2 regions of the Arthrobacter sp. zg-Y1116 genome follow, and region 2 is predicted to be linked to the other one. Evidence: predicted binding sites of a transcription regulator. Region 2 holds the regulator's gene; the other holds the start of a gene.

Region 1 (8,440 bases), on a different contig from region 2:
CGACGCAGGTTTCCGGGGATGCAGCCCTCGCCGATGCTGTCCGGCCCCTGCTGCAGAAACCTGCCGATGCGGTCAGCGTGGCCTACCTCGAAAACGGCGCTGTCCGGTTTGCCGGATTCGGTGCCGACGAGCGGACCGAGTTCGAAATCGGTTCGGTGTCCAAGACATTCACTGCAGCGCTGCTCGCCGACGCCGTCGAGCGCGGCGAGGTGACGTTGGAGACCACCGTTGCCGAGATCCTGGGGCCTGAGCTGCGGGTCTCGGAAGCCGAGATCGGCACCGTCACCCTGGCCGAATTGGCCAGCCACCGTTCGGGGCTACCCCGGCTTGCCACCGATCCGGGAGCGATGGTCTCCCTGCTTGCCGGCACCGTGCTCCACCGCGACCCCTACACCGCCTCGCCTGCCGAGGTGCTGGAGCAGGCACAGTCTGCGTCGGTGGGCGGAAGGGGAACGGTGGCCTACTCCAACCTCGGGTATGCCTTCCTCGGGCAGCTGCTCGCCAAGGCAGCCGGGATGGAATACACCGACCTGCTGGAGCAGCGGATTTTCGAGCCACTGGGAATGAAGGACACGTACGTGCCAATGACGGCCGACAACCTGCGTCCCGATGCTCCGACCGGCCGGAATGCAAGCGGACTGCCAGAGGGTGCCTGGACCGGCAACGGCGGGGCGCCGATGGGTGGGATCCGGTCTACCGCAGCGGATATGTCGCTCTACCTCCAGGCACTGCTGGCGGACGCTGCTCCGGGTTCCCGCGCCCTGGAACCGCAGTGGGATACCGGTGAGGACGGAGAGCAGGTGGGCCTGGCATGGTTCACCCAGGCTTCTCCCTCGAGTGGGCGGGCTGCGACCTGGCACAACGGCATGACCGGAGGCTTCTCGGCCATGGCGGCGATGGACCGCGAGGCGGGCACGGCGGTGCTGATCCTCTCCAACGTGGCTGCCGGGCAGGAAGAAGCTGCCTTGGCTTTGCTGAAGGAAGGTCTCTGATGACATTCACCCTGTTGTCCTGGATCCTCGCCGTCTGGCTGGTGGCGCTCTGCCTGTCCGTGGCGGTTCCCGTCTGGAAGCGGGCGGGACAGCCGTCCGGCCCCAGCCGGAGGTCTTTGCTGGCCGGTTTGATGGAAGCGGCATTTATCGCCGGCCTTTTACGTCTGATGTCCCCGTGGGCTTCCGGGTCTGTGGCCCTATGGGTGGTGGCCGTGGTCGCGCTCGCTGCGGCTGTTGCCGGTGCCGTTCTTCGCTGGCCGGAGCTGCCGGGTCGGGTTGAGTCTGAGGGTCCGTTACGGGAGAAGGTATCCGAGGCTACGACGGGACCGGAGCCGGCCGGTTCGGAGCTGGTTCCGAACCCAGACATCCCTGCGGAGGCGTCGGATCAATCCCGGCTGCCGCAGACCGCGGCGGCACAAGCCGCATCGGTGGAGCGGTCACGGCTACCGTTCTTTCCTGTGCGGGAAAGGGCGGCCGCACCCGGCACCGGGAATTCCGACCCTGGCAGCCCAGACCCCGGAAGCCCAGACCCCGGAAAGCCTGACCGGAAGCCGAAGGCCGGGAAGAAGAAGCCGAAGAAGGAGCCCGGAAACCTCGCGCTGGCGGGGAACGCTGCACTGCTGCTCGGCGTCGTCGTGGTTTCTTTTCTCGCTGGGTAAGGCCGGTTTCGGCCGCAAGAGCGTCGCTTGGAAGGCTATAAAAGACAACTGAAAAAACAGGTGGTTGAACGGGTATTTTACGCCTAGATCAGAGCTCCAGACCCCGATAGACTCGAACACATGTTCGAATATTCTCACCCTGCAAACCACCCTGCAAACCACCCTGCAAACCACCCGCGGACCGGCGGATCGACCGCCGGTACCGCGTTGGTGAACGCGTGGGTTGAGGTACTGGGGGATCAAGCTGAGGGCCTGTCCAGCGGGGCGCCGGATGACCGCGAGCTCATTGGCCGGATCCGGGCGCTCGAGGAACTGAAAGCCGCAGCCTCGGCGGCACAGGCCCGGGCCGCTGTAGAATTCGATGCCTCGCAGCGCCGGAAGCAGGCCGAGGCCGGAGTGCGGCGCGAGGATCTGGGCCGCGGTGTCGCCGGACAGATTGCCTTGGCCCGCAGGGAGTCACCGAGCCGCGGGGGACGGCTGCTGGGGTTTGCCAAGGTGCTGACAAAAGAGATGCCGTGCACGCTGGACGCGCTGACCCGCGGGAAAATCAGTGAATGGCGGGCAACGCTGCTGGTCCGCGAGACAGCTTGCCTGAGTCTGGAGGACCGGCGGCGGGTGGATGAAGAACTGGCCGGAGATCCGGACGTGCTTGAAAGCCTGGGGGACCGGCAGATCATTTCCCGTACCAGAGGTGCCGCTTACCGGCTCGACCCGCAGGCAGCGGCCAAGCGCGCAGCCAAAGCCGAATCCGAACGCTTTGTTTCCTGCCGTCCGGCACCGGACACCATGACTTACCTAACCGGACTACTGCCCGTCGCCCAGGGAGTGGGAGTCTTTGCCGCACTGTCCCGTGAAGCAGACCGGCTGCGGGCAACCGGAGATACCCGGGGGCGGGGCCAGATCATGGCGGACACTCTCGTGGAACGCGTGACCGGCCAGGCGGAGGCAGGGCAGCTGAAGGTGGAAGTTCAGCTGGTGATGTCGGACCGGACACTGTTCGGCGGAGACTCAGAGCCTGCTCTGGTCCCCGGGTACGGCCCGGTGCCGGCGCAATGGGCAAGGGACCTGGTCCGGGGAAGGCGTCCGGGGCAGGAACCCGGGCAGGACTCCGAACATGACGGGCAACGGGCTGCAGGCCGGACAACGAAGCAGGACAAGCAGGAAGAACGCTGGATCCGCCGGCTCTACACCGAACCGATTGCCGGTCAATTAGTCACTATGGATTCCCGGGCGCGCTTGTTCACGGCTTCGCTGGGACGGTTTATCGCGGCACGCGACCAGACCTGCCGAATGCCGTGGTGCGGGGCACCGATTCGGCATCTCGACCATATTCGTCCCCATCAGGACGGCGGTCCCACCGAAATCGCAAATGGGCAGGGACTCTGCGAGGCATGCAACCAGGCTAAGGAAGCACCCGATTGGAAGGCGCAAACGCTCGATCCGCCGCCGGGATCAACTACACCGCACACCGTCGAGACCACCACCCCAACAGGGCACACCTACCGGTCCACGGCGCCTCCGCTCCCCGGAAGCAGGGCCGAGGACAGCGCTGGCGATCGGACGGGAGGCAAGCCGCCCCCGAAGGGTTTCCTGGAAGCCTGCATCGTGGACCTGGTTTGGGCCGCGTAGCAGGCAGAACGCTACCGGTCCGCCAGCTCCGCAAGGACCCCGTCGGTAAAGGGAGGCCACACCTCGGCAGCCCAAGGACCGAAATCGCGGTCGGTAAGGCAGACAGCAGCAGCACGAGCCGCAGGATCCACCCAGAGGAAAGTGCCCGACTGGCCGAAGTGCCCGAAAGCGGCCGGCGAGCTGTTGGCACCGGTCCAGTGCGGAGACTTATGGGCACGGATCTCGAAACCGAGACCCCAGTCGTTCTCCTTCTGCCGGCCGAAACCGGGAAGCACTCCCGCCAGGCCGGGAAAGACCACCTGCGTGGCTTCCGTCAGCCGGCCCGGATCCGTGAGCGTGGGAGCCTGCAGCTCGGCAGCAAACCTGCTGAGGTCCGCAGCCGTGGAGACGGCACCGGCAGCGGGGGAGCCCTCCAGTGTTGTGGAAGACATGCCCAGCGGAACCAGCACGCCTTCCCGCAGGTATTCCCCGAAGGCCATGCCCGTAGCCTGCTCCAGTGTCTCTCCGAGTACCTCAAAACCCGCGTTGGAATACAGGCGCCGGGTACCGGGGGTGTAGCGGACGGTGCGCTCGCCGAAGTCGTAGCCGCCGGAATGGGCCAGCAGATGCCGGACGGTGGATCCCTCGGGGCCCGCAGGCTGATCGAGTTCCAAGGCTCCCTCATCGAGGGACACCAGAACGGCGTATGCGCTCAGCAGCTTGGTGACTGACGCCAGCCGAAAACGGAGGTCCTGGTCGCCGGCGGTTCCCAGCACCTCGCCGTCAACGCCTACGACGGCGGCAGCGGCGTGGTCTACGGGCCAGGACTCGATCTTCTGCAGGCTTTTCACGGGATCATCCTAGGAGTAGTGCCGGGCAAGCCGGATCATGCCGTCTTCAATCGAAACTTCGGGCGTCCAGTCCAGCATTTCGCGGGTTTCGCGCTGGTCAAACCAGTGCGACGTCGAGAGCTGCTCGGCTAGGAAGCGGGTCATGGGCGGCTCGTCATGGACCAGGCCCCGCCGGCCGGCCACCAACCATGCCTTCTCGATCAGGCTTCCTGCGCCGCGGGCAACCTTGCCGGGAACGCTCCAGCCCGGTGCAGCCACTCCAGCGGCGGCACAGATCCCGGCAATCAGTTCCCCTACCGGCCTCGGCTGTCCGTTAGTCACCACGAGGGCTCGGCCGGCCGCGGCATCCATCCGCTCCAGCCCGCGGACAATGGCTGCCGCCGCGTTGTCGATATACGTGGTGTCGATCAGCGCAGCACCGGCATCGAGCAGCGGCAGCCGGCCGGACCGGGCACGGTCGATCACGCGTTCCACCAGCTGCGTATCGCCGGGACCCCAGACGATATGCGGGCGGATGGCAGTGACCCGGAAATCGGAGGAGTTCTGCGCCAGCGCAATGAGCTCGGCCTGGGCCTTGGACGCGGCGTAGAAGCCGCGGGCACGGGACGGATCTGCAGTACCCGCACCGGCACCGGCAATCGGTTCGCCGAAGTGCGCCACGGACGGAGAGGACACGAAGACGACGTCGCGGACCCCGGCCGCCTGCGCAGCCTGCAGCAGGACCTGCGTACCAACGATGTTGGTTTCCTCGAACTCATGCCACTCGCCGGTAAAGGAAACCTTCGCGGCGAGATGGATTACTGCGTCCATCCCGTCCACGGCGCGGGCAGCAGCAGCGGGATCGGCAACGGACCCGGCCACGGAGTCCCGGCCCGGGACTCCCGGCCGGCGCTGGAACGTGCGGACCTTGTGGCCCTTGGCTTCCAGCAGGTCCGCAACGGCGCCGCCCAGCAGGCCGCTGGCGCCAGTGACGAGGACATTCCGGGGAGGCAGGACGGCGGAGCTCATCGCCGTCCCTTGCCCGGGCTCGGCACCGGACCGCCGGCGAGCAGCCGGGAGGCCCAGTCCGCCAACGCGGTGCGGTCGATCTTGGAATTGTGCCGGATATCGGTGGGCATCTGCGGCAGCACCAGTACCGCCGCCAGATCGAGCCCCACCAGCTCGGCCACGCGGGACCGTACAGCTGCAGTCAGCGCCGGAGTCGCGGTCCCGGCCCGGCGGGCGGGCGGTTCCGTTTCCAGCACGGCCACGGGCACCTGGGCACCGGCGGGTCCGACGCCGACCAGCGCCACCCTGCCTACGCCGTCGACCGTCTCGGCCGCCTGCTCGGCTGCCACCGGAGTCCGGACACCGTCCGCAGTGGTGAGGATGTGCCCCAGGCGGCCCTCGACCCACAGCCGGCCCTCGTCGTCGAAGTGGCCGACGTCGCCGGTGCGGTGCCAGCCGTCAATGGAGGAACTGTGGCGTTCCGTGATCCAGAGCCGGTCGTAGCGGTCCTTGACGTGCGGGGCGCTGACCAGGATTTCACCGGTGCGGTTCGCGACGGTCAGCGGTTTGTAGCCGACCGAACCGTCCGGCAAGACTTCGGCGATGGCCACGTCGGCCCGGGACACCGGGGTGCCCACGCAGACGCCGTTGCCGGTACCCGCGGCACGGATGCCCTCGAGGCTGATGTCGGTGACCGGCAGCGCTTCGGTCATGCCGTACGGGGTGTGCAGGGACGCCTTCGGCACCAGATCCTGCACCTGGGCCAGAAGCGGCTCGGCTATCGGGGCGCCGGCGGAAAGCAGCAGTTCCACCTGTGCCAGTGCGGCCCGCTGTGCAGCGTCCAGTTGGCCGGACGTGGCCAGCACGTTGGTCAGCGCCGCAGGGGAAGCAAAGATGGTGGTGGCATCCACGGCGACGGCGGCATCAGCCAGGGCTGCCGCGGTCAGGGTGCGCGGGGAGGTGACGTCCATGTCCGGAGTCACTGACGTTGCCCCCAGCGCCGGCCCCAGCAGGGCGAACGGCGCGAAGCCGGCCACCAGCGAGGTCCCGGCACGGAGGTTATAGGTGTCCTTGATGGCGTCGCGCATCGCGGCCAGCTGCCGGTGCGTGTACACCACGCCCTTGGCCGGGCCCGTCGAGCCGGAGGTGAACAGGACGGCGGCGTCGGCGTCGGGGTCCGCGGGATACCACGGCGCTTCGGAGCCGGAACCGTCGGCAATGAGACCCTCGACGGAATGCCGCACACCCAGCAGCCGTTTGCGGGCCGGAGACAGCTCGGACACGCTGATCCGGGTTCCCGGCCAGCCCAGCGCCCGGGCACCGATCAGCGCCCGGTCGATGCCGATCAGGAACGCCGGACCGGCGCCCTTGATGGCGCGGCCGAGTCCCTTGGTGCCGAGGCCGGCGTCGGCCACCACGATGACGGCGTTCAGGCGCAGGCACGCGTAAATCAGCGAGGTCAGTTCAATGCCGGGCGGAACCAGCAGGTTCACCCGGGTTCCGGGACGCACGCCCGCCGCGGCGAGACCCGCAGCGAGGGCATTCACGCGTTCCGCAAGGCCCGCCCAGGACAAGGTGCGCGGGGCCGTGCCTTCGCCTCCGCCCAGCGGTGCCATGTCGACGACGGCGGGGCTCGTATCGCGCGCCCGCTCATCCAACTCGGCAAGCATGGGGCGGAACGGCTCAGTGCGCCGGAGGGCGGAATCCGCAGGCTCTTCGACGGCGGTCCGCAGCCAGGCGAAGACGGGGGAGGCGATGTCGACGTCTTCGGGAAGCAGGTGCCCCGCACCCTCGAACCGGTGCACGGAGGATTCCGGCAGCCGCTCCAGCAGGTCGCGCAGGTAGCGGTCGGAAAAGACCGGATCCCGAGGACCCCAGAGAACCAGCGAGGGAACGTTGAGCCGGCGGATGCCCTCGGCTACGGTGTTCAGCGCGCGCCAGCTCGGGTGGGAATCGACGGCGGGAATGTCGGCAACGAAGTTCGCGACGCCCTGCCGGCGGGCCGCACCGCGGTACGGCAGCGCGAAGGCCTCCCGCACGGGAGCCGGGAGTGCTGGCTGCGCGAGGGAATGCGTGACCCGGATAAAGGCATCGGTGCTGCGCGTGCCCCAGGGGTGGACAGCCGGATGCAGGGCCAGCTTCAGGGCCGGCGGCAGCGAGTAGCCGGCCGGATGCACAGCGGTGTTGGTCAGGACGACGCCGGCCAGCTGGCGGCGGTGCCGCAGCGCCCAGCCCAGGGAAATCACGCCGCCCCAGTCATGGCCGACAGTGACCACGGGACCCGTGATCCCCAGCGTGTCCGTGAGGTTGCCGAGGTCGGTGATCCGGTCCTCCAGCCGCCGGAAGGCACCGGTGCGCTCGGAGAAGCCCATATCCAGCTGGTCAACGGCCACTACGCGCCACGGCTTGTCGGCGGAAGCGCCGGCAGCCAGCAGGGTGCGCCAGAGATAGGACCAGGTGGGATTGCCGTGCACGCAGAGCAGGGTTCCGGCCGGTTCAACCCCGGCGGCGGCCAGGTCAGGGCCGTTGTCGAGGATGTGCCACTTGCGCACGGAGCCGGCGACGTCGACGGCGGCGGTGGAGGGAACGTGGACAAACGTGGACCAGGCGGCGGAAACGCCGGGCCAAAGCTCCTCTACCACGCAATCTCCATCATGGTCGTGTTCAGTCCGGAGCCCACGCCCATGCACAGCACGCGGTCGCCGGGGTTCAGGGAACGGGATTCCTGGGCCAGGGTCATCGGCAGCGATGCCGGACCGACATTGCCCCAGTTCGGGAACGTGATCGGCACCTTTTTCCGGTCCAGGTCCACGGCCTTGATGATGGCGTTGGTGTAGGAGTTGGACACCTGGTGGGTCACGTAGCGGTCCATGCCGGACCAGTCCCAGCCGTTGCCATGGGCTTCGTGCCACGCATCCACCACGAGTTCCAGGCCGCCGTCCAGCAGGCCCTTGGTGTCGGTGTACATGCCGTCGATGCCGCCCACGCACAGCTCGTGGTGCTGGGTGCCGGCACGCGAAACGCCGCCGAGGATGCGGTGCGAGCCGGGGTGGCGGTCCGCGCGGCCGATGACGGCGGCAGCCGCACCGGAGCCGAGGGTGAGGGTGGCGAATTCCCGCAGGTAGTCGTCGCGGGTGGAATCGGGGGCGTTCAGGCGCTCGAAAGTGGCTTCCTGCACGCCCTGGGAATCTTCGCCGGCCACGATCAGGGCATAGTTGATCTGCCCTGAGTCGATCATGTTGGACGCCAGGGTGATGCCGTTGACGAAGCCCAGGCAGGCGTTGGCCAGGTCGAAGTTCATGGCGGAGGAGGGCAGTCCCAGGCCGTTGTGGATCTTCACGGC
Region 2 (8,440 bases):
CGTGGGTATTTTCGTTGACGTTCAGCAGGATGGGCACATCCAGCTGAGGGGCGCCGTACGGGGTCAGGCCCCGCAGATCATCGCGCAGGGGAAGTCTGTTCAGGTTTTCCAGCTGTTCGTTCACTTCTACAGCTTAGGACGGACTGCGGTGACGTTGTATTTGAGGGACTTCCAGCACCCCTCTGTTACGGGCACGCAGGTAAGGATCACCGGAGCGCGCTGGCCGGTGGATCAGCGTGAGACCGGGATATAAATCTGGCTGCCGGCAGGGACGGTGGCGTCCGCCAGGTTGTTGAGTTCCACGATGTCGGCGACCACGGTGCGGGGATCCCGGTCCGGAGCGAACTCGGTGGCGAGCGACCACAGTGAATCCCCGGCGGATACACCCACCTGGATGGTGCGTGTCTGTTCCGGGGAGTCCCCCGAGGCCATGGCCGGTGCGGTGAAGAATCCGATGAAGGCCAGCAGTGCGGCGGCCACGATCATCAGCGGGGCGCCGACCAGGACGAGCCGGCCACGGCGAGTCAGGCGCAGCGGGACAGATGCCTGGGCGTCCGCGGTGGTGGCCATGCGGGCGGGGCCGGCCGCCCGGTCGGGGGAAGATCCGGTGATGCTCTGTGCAGTGATGCTCTGTGCAGTGAGGGGAAGTACGTGTACTGACATGTCAATACCTTTCCGGTCCGAAGAGCAGCTCCGCCGATTCCCCCGCCTCCCGTAAAAAGCACCGGGAAAACAGTGTGGCTCGAAACTGCATTCGAACATCTGGTGGGTCCGCCGAGGTGTCGGTGGACCGTTTTCTACTCAGGGTCGAACATATGTTCGAAGCTGTACTCGAACATTTCTAGCACTTATCTACGAACATTGTCGAGACTCGCTCGAATATATGTTTGAAAATATGCCTGCGCTCCCCTAGCGTTGAACCTGTTGGAAGCGGCTGGGACCAACTAACCATCCGGCACTGACAAAACGGCTTGGCGGGATAGACCACCGCATCCAACCACTGCATCGAATCAACGCACCGCAGCACCTCAGCAACGCAGCACCGCAGCACCGCAGCACCAACCAGATACACCGCTAGAACCATCCGGCCCGCATCCACGGGCCGACTGTGAAGGGAAGCCGACGTGGCCCGTGTTACCAATGGCAGCACCCCCTCCCCTGCCGCGCCCGCGCCGGCAGGACGTACCAAGGGCCTTACCGCCCGGCAGACGAAGATCCTGGAGACCATCCAGCGTTCGGTGAACGCGAACGGCTATCCCCCGTCCATGCGGGAGATCGGCGACATAGTGGGGCTGGCCAGCCTTTCCAGCGTTACGCACCAGCTGAGCCAGTTGGAGAAGCTGGGCTACATCCGCCGGGACCCCAAGCGCCCGCGCGCCATGGAGATACTGGTTCCGCTTCTGCTCCGCGATGCTCCTGTGCGCCGAGGCAAAGGCAACGCGGGCGGCGACGGGAACACCGTGGAGGCTGCTGAGGGTGCAGCAAAGGGCGGCTCCGGCGGCGGCAGCCCACGCACGCAACGTTCCGGCAGCGTCTCCGACCTCACCACCGCAATCGACACCGCGATGGTTCCGCTGGTCGGGCGGATCGCCGCAGGCGGACCCATCCTGGCCGACCAGCAGGTCGAAGAGATGGTCCCCCTTCCGCGCCAGCTCGTAGGTCACGGCGACCTGTTTATGCTTCGCGTGGCGGGCGATTCCATGGTGGATGCGGCCATCTGCGACGGTGACTGGGTGGTTGTCCGCCGCCAGCCCACCGCCGAAAACGGTGACATTGTCGCGGCCCTGCTCGAAGACGAGGCAACCGTGAAGACCTTCCGGCAGCGCAACGGACACACCTGGCTGCTGCCCCAGAACACCCGCTACGAGCCGATCCTCGGTGACGAAGCCACCATTATGGGCAAAGTCGTCTCGGTGATGCGTTCGCTCTAGGCACAAGCTGACCGTCCTGGCCGGACGTGAAAAAGGACCATGCAAAAGCAGCGCCGCCGGTACACGGCAGCGCTGTTTTTTGCTTCCCGGGATCCCCTTTCCCGGGCGGAGTTTACTTCTTCGCGCCCGCGGGTTCCGCGGCGAGCCGCTTCAGTGCCTGAAGCACCACGGAACGGTCGGTGGTGGACCAGAACGGCGGCAGGGCGGCCCGCAGGAAACTGCCGTAGCGCGCGGTTGCCAGGCGTGAGTCAAGCACAGCCACCACTCCCTTATCCCCGGAGGCGCGGATCAGCCGGCCGGCACCCTGGGCGAGCCGGACGGCTGCGTGGGTGGCCGAGACGCTCATGAAGCCGTTGCCCCCGGCCTTGGCAACCGCCCGGGTGCGGGCGGTCATCAACGGATCGTCCGGGCGCGGGAACGGAATCCGGTCAATGATGACCAGCCGGCAGGAGGCGCCGGGGACGTCCACGCCCTGCCAGAGGGACATGGTGCCGAACAGGCAGGTCTCGTCCTCGTCGGCAAACTGCTGGACCAGGGCGGACATGGTGGATTCCCCTTGGCAGAGGATCGGAAAGTCCACCCGCTTCCGCAGGGCTTCCGCGGCTTCCTCCGCTGCACGGCGGGAGGAGAAAAGCCCCAAGGCGCCGCCGCCTGAGGCCTTGATCAGCGCCTCCAGTTCATCCAGCTGCTCCGGGGAGGTGCCGCGTCCCGGTTTCGGCAGGTCCTTGGCTACGTACAGGACACCCTGCCGCGGGTAGTCGAAGGGGCTGCCGACGTCGGTCCCCGTCCACTTCGGTGCACCGGCACCCAGCAGCCCCAGGGCTCCGGCCACCGGGCCGAACTCCGCCCCGATGGCGAGGGTGGCCGAGGTCAGCACCACGGTGTGCCCGTCGAACAGGCCTTCGCGCAGCCGGCCGGCCACGGACAGCGGTGCAACGTTGATGGTGGGTGGTGCGTCTTCTTCCGGGGCGGTGTAGCCGGTGCCCGGCGAGAAGGTGCTGGCACGCGACGCCCACAGCACCTCCCCTGAATTCACTGCGTCAAGGATCCGTTCGCACAGTTCCAGGACAGCCATCAGGCGCGAGCGTGCCATCTGGCGGCCGCCGTCGACGGCGTCGGAGCCTTCGGGCTTGGAGTCGGACAGCGCCGTGCGGCAGGCTTCACGCACGGATCCCAGGACCAGCTCCTGGTCTTCGGACAGCCCCGCGGCCAGCAGGCCGGAGGGCACCGGGGCAAACACCGAGTCGAAGGCCCGGCCGGCAGCGGCAAGCGGCTCCATGGTGGCGGACGTGTGTTTGCGTGCTGCGGAGACCGCCGCGGCAATGACTGTTCCGGAGAGTTGTCCGGTAACCGCTCCGGTAACCCGGTCCTGCAGCTCGTGGGCCTCATCGATCACCACTACGTCATAGTCCGGCAGGACGGCCAGTCCCTCGAACGCACTGATGGCCAGCATCGCGTGGTTGGTGATCACCAGATCGGCGACGGCGGCCTTGGCCCGTGCCCGTTCGCTGAAACAGGCCTCCGCCACCGGGCACTTCTGCGCCCCCAGGCACTCCATGGAGGTGACGGACACCTGACGCCAGGCACGGTCGCTGACGCCGGGAAGCAACTCATCCCGGTCACCGGTTTCCGTTTCCTGCGCCCATTCCTGCAGGCGGACGACGTCGCGCCCCAGGGCGGAGGTGGGCCCGCCGGCGGGAGCGGGATGGGAGACAGCCTGCTCGTCACCAAGCAGGAACAGTGTTCCGGCTTCGTCTTCCTCGGGGAATCCGCCGCCGGTCTTGTGGACGCAGACGTAGTTGCTGCGGCCCTTGAGCAGGGCAACATCCACCTCCCGCGGAAGCTTCGGTTCCAGGGTCTTCAGCAGGCGCGGGAGGTCACGCCCGACGATCTGGGACTGCAGGGCCAACGTGGCAGTGGAGACCAGCGCGGGTTTGCTGCTTTCCAAGGCGTGCGCAATCAGCGGGACCAGGTAGGCAAGCGACTTGCCCGTACCCGTTCCCGCCTGCACCAGCAGGTGGTCGCCGGACTCGATGGCCTCGGCCACCTGCCGGGCCATCTCGTGCTGGCCGGGCCGGTTCTGCCCGCCCATGGCCGCCACCGCAGTGTCAAGCAGATCCAGGACCTGGTCCGGCCCCTGTGGCGCTTTCCTACCCATGGGTCACGAACTGCTCCAGCTCTGCTGCCAGCCCTTCACGAACCTTCACATGCAGCTGGGTACCGGCTTCGCCGTGCTCCACGGAGAGGATCTCGGCGTCTTCCTGGTGCAGGCGCGAGACGATGTCGCCGCGCTCGTAGGGCACCAGGAGTTCCAGGTCCACGCCGGGGCGCGGAATGCCCTCGGAAATCGCCTGCAGCAGCTCGGGGATGCCCTCGCCCGTGCGGGCCGAGACGACCACGTGCCGGGGCTCGCGCTGGCGCAGCCGCTCAAGCACGAACGGATCCGCTGCGTCGGCCTTGTTCAGCACGATGATTTCGGGCACCTTGCGGGCGTCGACTTCGGTGAGGACGGTCCGGACGGCCGCGATCTGGCCCTCCGGGTCCGGGTGCGAAGCGTCAACCACGTGCAGGATCAGGTCTGCGTCGGCTACTTCCTCCAGGGTGGAGCGGAAGGCTTCCACCAGCTGGGTGGGCAGCGACCGGACAAACCCCACGGTGTCAGCGAGCGTGTAGCCGATTCCGTCTTCGGTCTGGGCCTTGCGGATGGTGGGATCCAGGGTGGCGAACAGTGCGTTCTCCACCAGTACCCCGGCATCGGTGAGCCGGTTCAGCAGCGAGGACTTTCCTGCATTGGTGTAGCCGGCAATGGCGACGGAGGGCACGGAGTTGCGGTGCCGGTTGGCCCGCTTGGTTTCGCGCGCCGGCTTCATGCCCGCGATTTCGCGGCGGAGCTTGGCCATCCGCGTGCGGATCTTCCGGCGGTCCAATTCGATCTTGGTTTCACCGGGGCCGCGCGAACCCATGCCCGCGCTGGCGCTGCCGACCTGGCCGCCTGCCTGCCGGGACATCGATTCGCCCCAGCCACGCAGGCGCGGCAGCAGGTATTCCAGCTGCGCCAGTTCCACCTGGGCCTTGCCCTCGCGGGACTTGGCATGCTGGGCGAAGATGTCCAGGATCAGCGCTGTCCGGTCGATGACCTTGACCTTGACGATGTCTTCCAGCCCGCGGCGCTGGGACGGAGCCAGCTCACTGTCCACGATGACCGTGTCTGCACCGGTGGCCGTCACAATGTCCTTGAGTTCCTGGGCCTTGCCGGACCCGAGGAAGGTGCCGGGGTCCGGCTTGAGCCGGCGCTGGATGATGCCGTCCAGGACTTCGGATCCCGCAGTCTCAGCCAGTGCGGCCAGTTCCTTCAACGAGTTTTCGGCGTCGGCAGCAGTGCCCTCGCTCCAGAGCCCGGCAAGGACAACCCGTTCCAGCCGCAGCTGGCGGTATTCGACCTCGGTAACGTCCTCGAGTTCGGTGGAAAGCCCGGCAACGCGGCGCAGTGCGCGGCGTTCCTCCAGGTCCTGCTGCTCGCCGTCGTGGACGGAATGCCCGCTATCGCTGTCGGAGAGCGCGAGGGCGCGGCCTCGCTGCTTGTCGCCGGGGGCCTTCGCTTCGACCGCGCTGTCCTTGGCGAGAATCCTGTCGATGACACCCTGGATATCCGAAGGACTCAGTTCGGGTGTGGAACTGTCCGTCGAATTCACAGGACGGGAGTTGTTGATCGTCATAATCTCCTTATTGGAACGTACTTTCCATGGTAGGCCAGTGAACCGACAAATCCTCAGGAAAACAACCTTCTCCGCAATGGATCCCTACCGCGCCAGCTGTCCCTTACAACCCGTACGGCCACCCATAAATTCCATGCCACACGCCTGCAGCGACTAATCTGGACTGTTATGGGTTCAGACCACTACTTCTCCTCCACACCGTCCGGGCCCGAGGTCCGCAAACCGCTGCGCGTCAGCCTCAACGGGACCGAACGGACCCTGCAGACAGCGGGCGGGATCTTCAGCCCCGACGGGATCGACAAGGGCACGATGGTTCTGCTGGAGGAAGTTCCCGCGCCGCCGGAAACCGGCAACCTGTTGGACATCGGCTGCGGCTGGGGACCCATCGCCCTCACCCTGGCGCTGAAATCCCCCGCGGCCCGGGTCTACGCGGTCGATGTCAACGAACGCTGCATCGCGCTGACCCGGGACAACGCAGCGGCGTTGGGCTGCGGCAACGTCACGGCCTCGCTGCCGGAGGAGGTGGACCCCGAAGTACGCTTCGACACCATCTGGTCCAACCCGCCCATCCGGATCGGCAAAGAGGAACTGCATGCCCTGTTGCTGCTCTGGCTGCCGCGCCTGGCGCCGGGCGGCACTGCCTGGCTGGTGGTGCAGAAAAACCTGGGCTCGGATTCCCTGCAGCGCTGGCTGGCGGAGACGCTGCCGTCCGGATTCACCGTCTCCCGCCACAGCACCGCGAAGTCCTTCCGGACCCTGAAGGTGGAACGCAGCGCCTAGAGCAGGGTGCCGCGTGCCACCAGGACGGCCGGTCCGCTGAGCTCCACATGTTCGCGGCCGTCGGGTCCGGTCAGGAAACGGACGCCGACGACGCCGCCCGGCACAGTCACCGCCCAGTCATCGGGTGCGTCGGCTCCGGCCCAGAACCGGGTGGCTACGGCGGCCGCACAGGCGCCGGTACCGCAGGAGAGGGTTTCGCCGACGCCGCGCTCGTGGACGCGCATGGTGAGAAGCCCCACCCCGTCTTCTACGAGCGGCTCGGCCGGGACCACGAACTCCACGTTGGTGCCGTGCTCCGGCTCCGGCTGCACGGACGGAGCTGCCGTCAGGTTGGTCGCGGCCAGTTCATCCAGTTCCGCGAGGGCCACGACGGTGTGCGGGTTGCCCATGCTGACGGACAGGCCCGGGCGGGGCACCTCCAGTCCGTCTGCGTTGACCACCGTGTCCATGGATTTGGCAGCCGCGTGGTCGGGGTAAATGAACTCCCAGGGCCCCATGTCCACCGCATAGCCGCCGGCCATCCGGGTTACGGTCTTGACCCCGGCGCGGGTACCGATCACCAGGGACGCGCCTTCGGCCAGTTCCACCAGCTGCTCTTCCAGCAGGAAGTGCACGAAGACGCGCACCCCGTTCCCGCACATTTCCGAGATGCTGCCGTCCGAGTTCCGGTAGTCCATGAACCACCCGGCGTCCGGAGCTGTCTGCAGCAGGGCACGGCCTTCAGGGAGATGCTCGGACCGGACAGCCCGGATGAAACCGTCGCCGCCCACTCCGCGGTGCCGGTCGCAGACAGCGGCTACTTCGTCGGCGGCAAGATCATGCGCAGCGTCGGGATCGGCCACCAGCACAAAGTCGTTGCCGGTGCCGTGACCCTTCGCGAAGGGCAGTCCCGCAACGGAGGAGGGCAGGCCGGAGGCGGACAGGGATGCGGCGGAGGAAGCAGAAGTATTGGTCACTTACCAAGGATACTGGGCGGGTGCCCTTCCCGGACGGCCGCGGCCGCCCGGGCCACCAGCCGGGGGTCGTTGTGCTCCAGCCAGGTGATCCGGGGATCCGCACGGAACCAGGTCAGCTGCCGGCGGGCGAACTGGCGGGTAGCCACCACTGTTGCAGCCGAGGCTTCCGCCACGGACGATTTCCCGTCCAGGACGGCCAGGAACTGTGCGTATCCCAGGGCGCGCGAAGCGGTCCGGCCGGTGCGCAGTCCTGCCGGCTCCAGCCGCCGGACTTCTTCGAGCAGCCCTTGTTCCACCATCCTGTCCACCCGACGGGCCAGGCGTTCGTGCAGCACCGGGCGTTCCACGCCCAGGCCGATCTGCACGGCCGGCGAGACGTACTGGCGCACCGGCATGAAGGAACTGAAGGGGCGTCCGGTCAACTCGAAGACCTCCAGCGCGCGTACCACCCGGCGCGCATCGGAGATCCGTTCGGCTGAGACGGGGTCCACTTCCCGCAGCCGGTCCTGCAGCGCGGGCAGGCCCCGGGTTTCCAGCTCGGCTTCGATCCCGGCGCGGACCGCCGGGTCGGTACCCGGGAAGTCCAGGACGTCCAGTGCGGCCCGGACGTACAGGCCGGAACCCCCGACCAGGATGGGGTACCTGCCCCGCGCCCGGATCTCAGAAATCAGCTCCCGTGCCTGCGCCTGGAAGGCCGAGACGCTTGCCTCTTCGGTCACGTCCATGATGTCCAGCAGGTGGTGCGGCACGCCGCGGCGTTCGGCTACGGAAATCTTCGCCGTGCCGATGTCCATCCCCCGGTAGAACTGCATGGAATCGGCATTGATCACTTCCCCGCCGAGCTCCAGGGCCAGGGCAACGCCGAGGTCGGACTTTCCGGACCCGGTGGGACCAACGACGGCGATCACCGGCCGTTCGTCGGCGGACGGCACGGAAGCGGACGGCATGGAAGCACTCAAGGGGGTTACCGCCGGGGAATCGGGGAGACTTGGGGAAGGGTTCACGGGCGCTCAGGAACGCGGCGGCAGCGCGGGCATGCCCAGGGACACACCGGTGC

The links. Region 2 encodes LexA, which represses DNA repair genes until DNA is damaged. Its sites were predicted from a motif close to TCGAACANNTGTTCGA; they were not measured.
Region 1: the regulator LexA is predicted to act here: its motif matches at 1,716-1,731, upstream of NNX34_RS11040 (DUF222 domain-containing protein).

What each region holds. Positions count from the first base shown of each region.
Region 1 covers NZ_JANFLR010000002.1:903,574-912,013, reverse strand. Annotated here, with positions in the region: gene NNX34_RS11045 (serine hydrolase) at 1-992, shown strand, start outside; gene NNX34_RS11040 (DUF222 domain-containing protein) at 1,772-3,280, shown strand; gene NNX34_RS11035 (serine hydrolase domain-containing protein) at 3,292-4,110, opposite strand; gene NNX34_RS11030 (NAD(P)-dependent oxidoreductase) at 4,120-5,118, opposite strand; gene NNX34_RS11025 (alpha/beta fold hydrolase) at 5,115-7,739, opposite strand; gene NNX34_RS11020 (3-oxoacyl-ACP synthase III) at 7,733-8,440, opposite strand, start outside.
Region 2 covers NZ_JANFLR010000004.1:692,338-700,777, reverse strand. Annotated here, with positions in the region: gene NNX34_RS14610 (histidinol-phosphate transaminase) at 1-124, opposite strand, end outside; gene NNX34_RS14605 (LysM peptidoglycan-binding domain-containing protein) at 232-663, opposite strand; gene lexA (transcriptional repressor LexA) at 1,125-1,931, shown strand; gene NNX34_RS14595 (ATP-dependent DNA helicase) at 2,044-4,089, opposite strand; gene hflX (GTPase HflX) at 4,082-5,647, opposite strand; gene NNX34_RS14585 (class I SAM-dependent methyltransferase) at 5,816-6,427, shown strand; gene dapF (diaminopimelate epimerase) at 6,424-7,383, opposite strand; gene miaA (tRNA (adenosine(37)-N6)-dimethylallyltransferase MiaA) at 7,380-8,330, opposite strand; gene miaB (tRNA (N6-isopentenyl adenosine(37)-C2)-methylthiotransferase MiaB) at 8,394-8,440, opposite strand, start outside.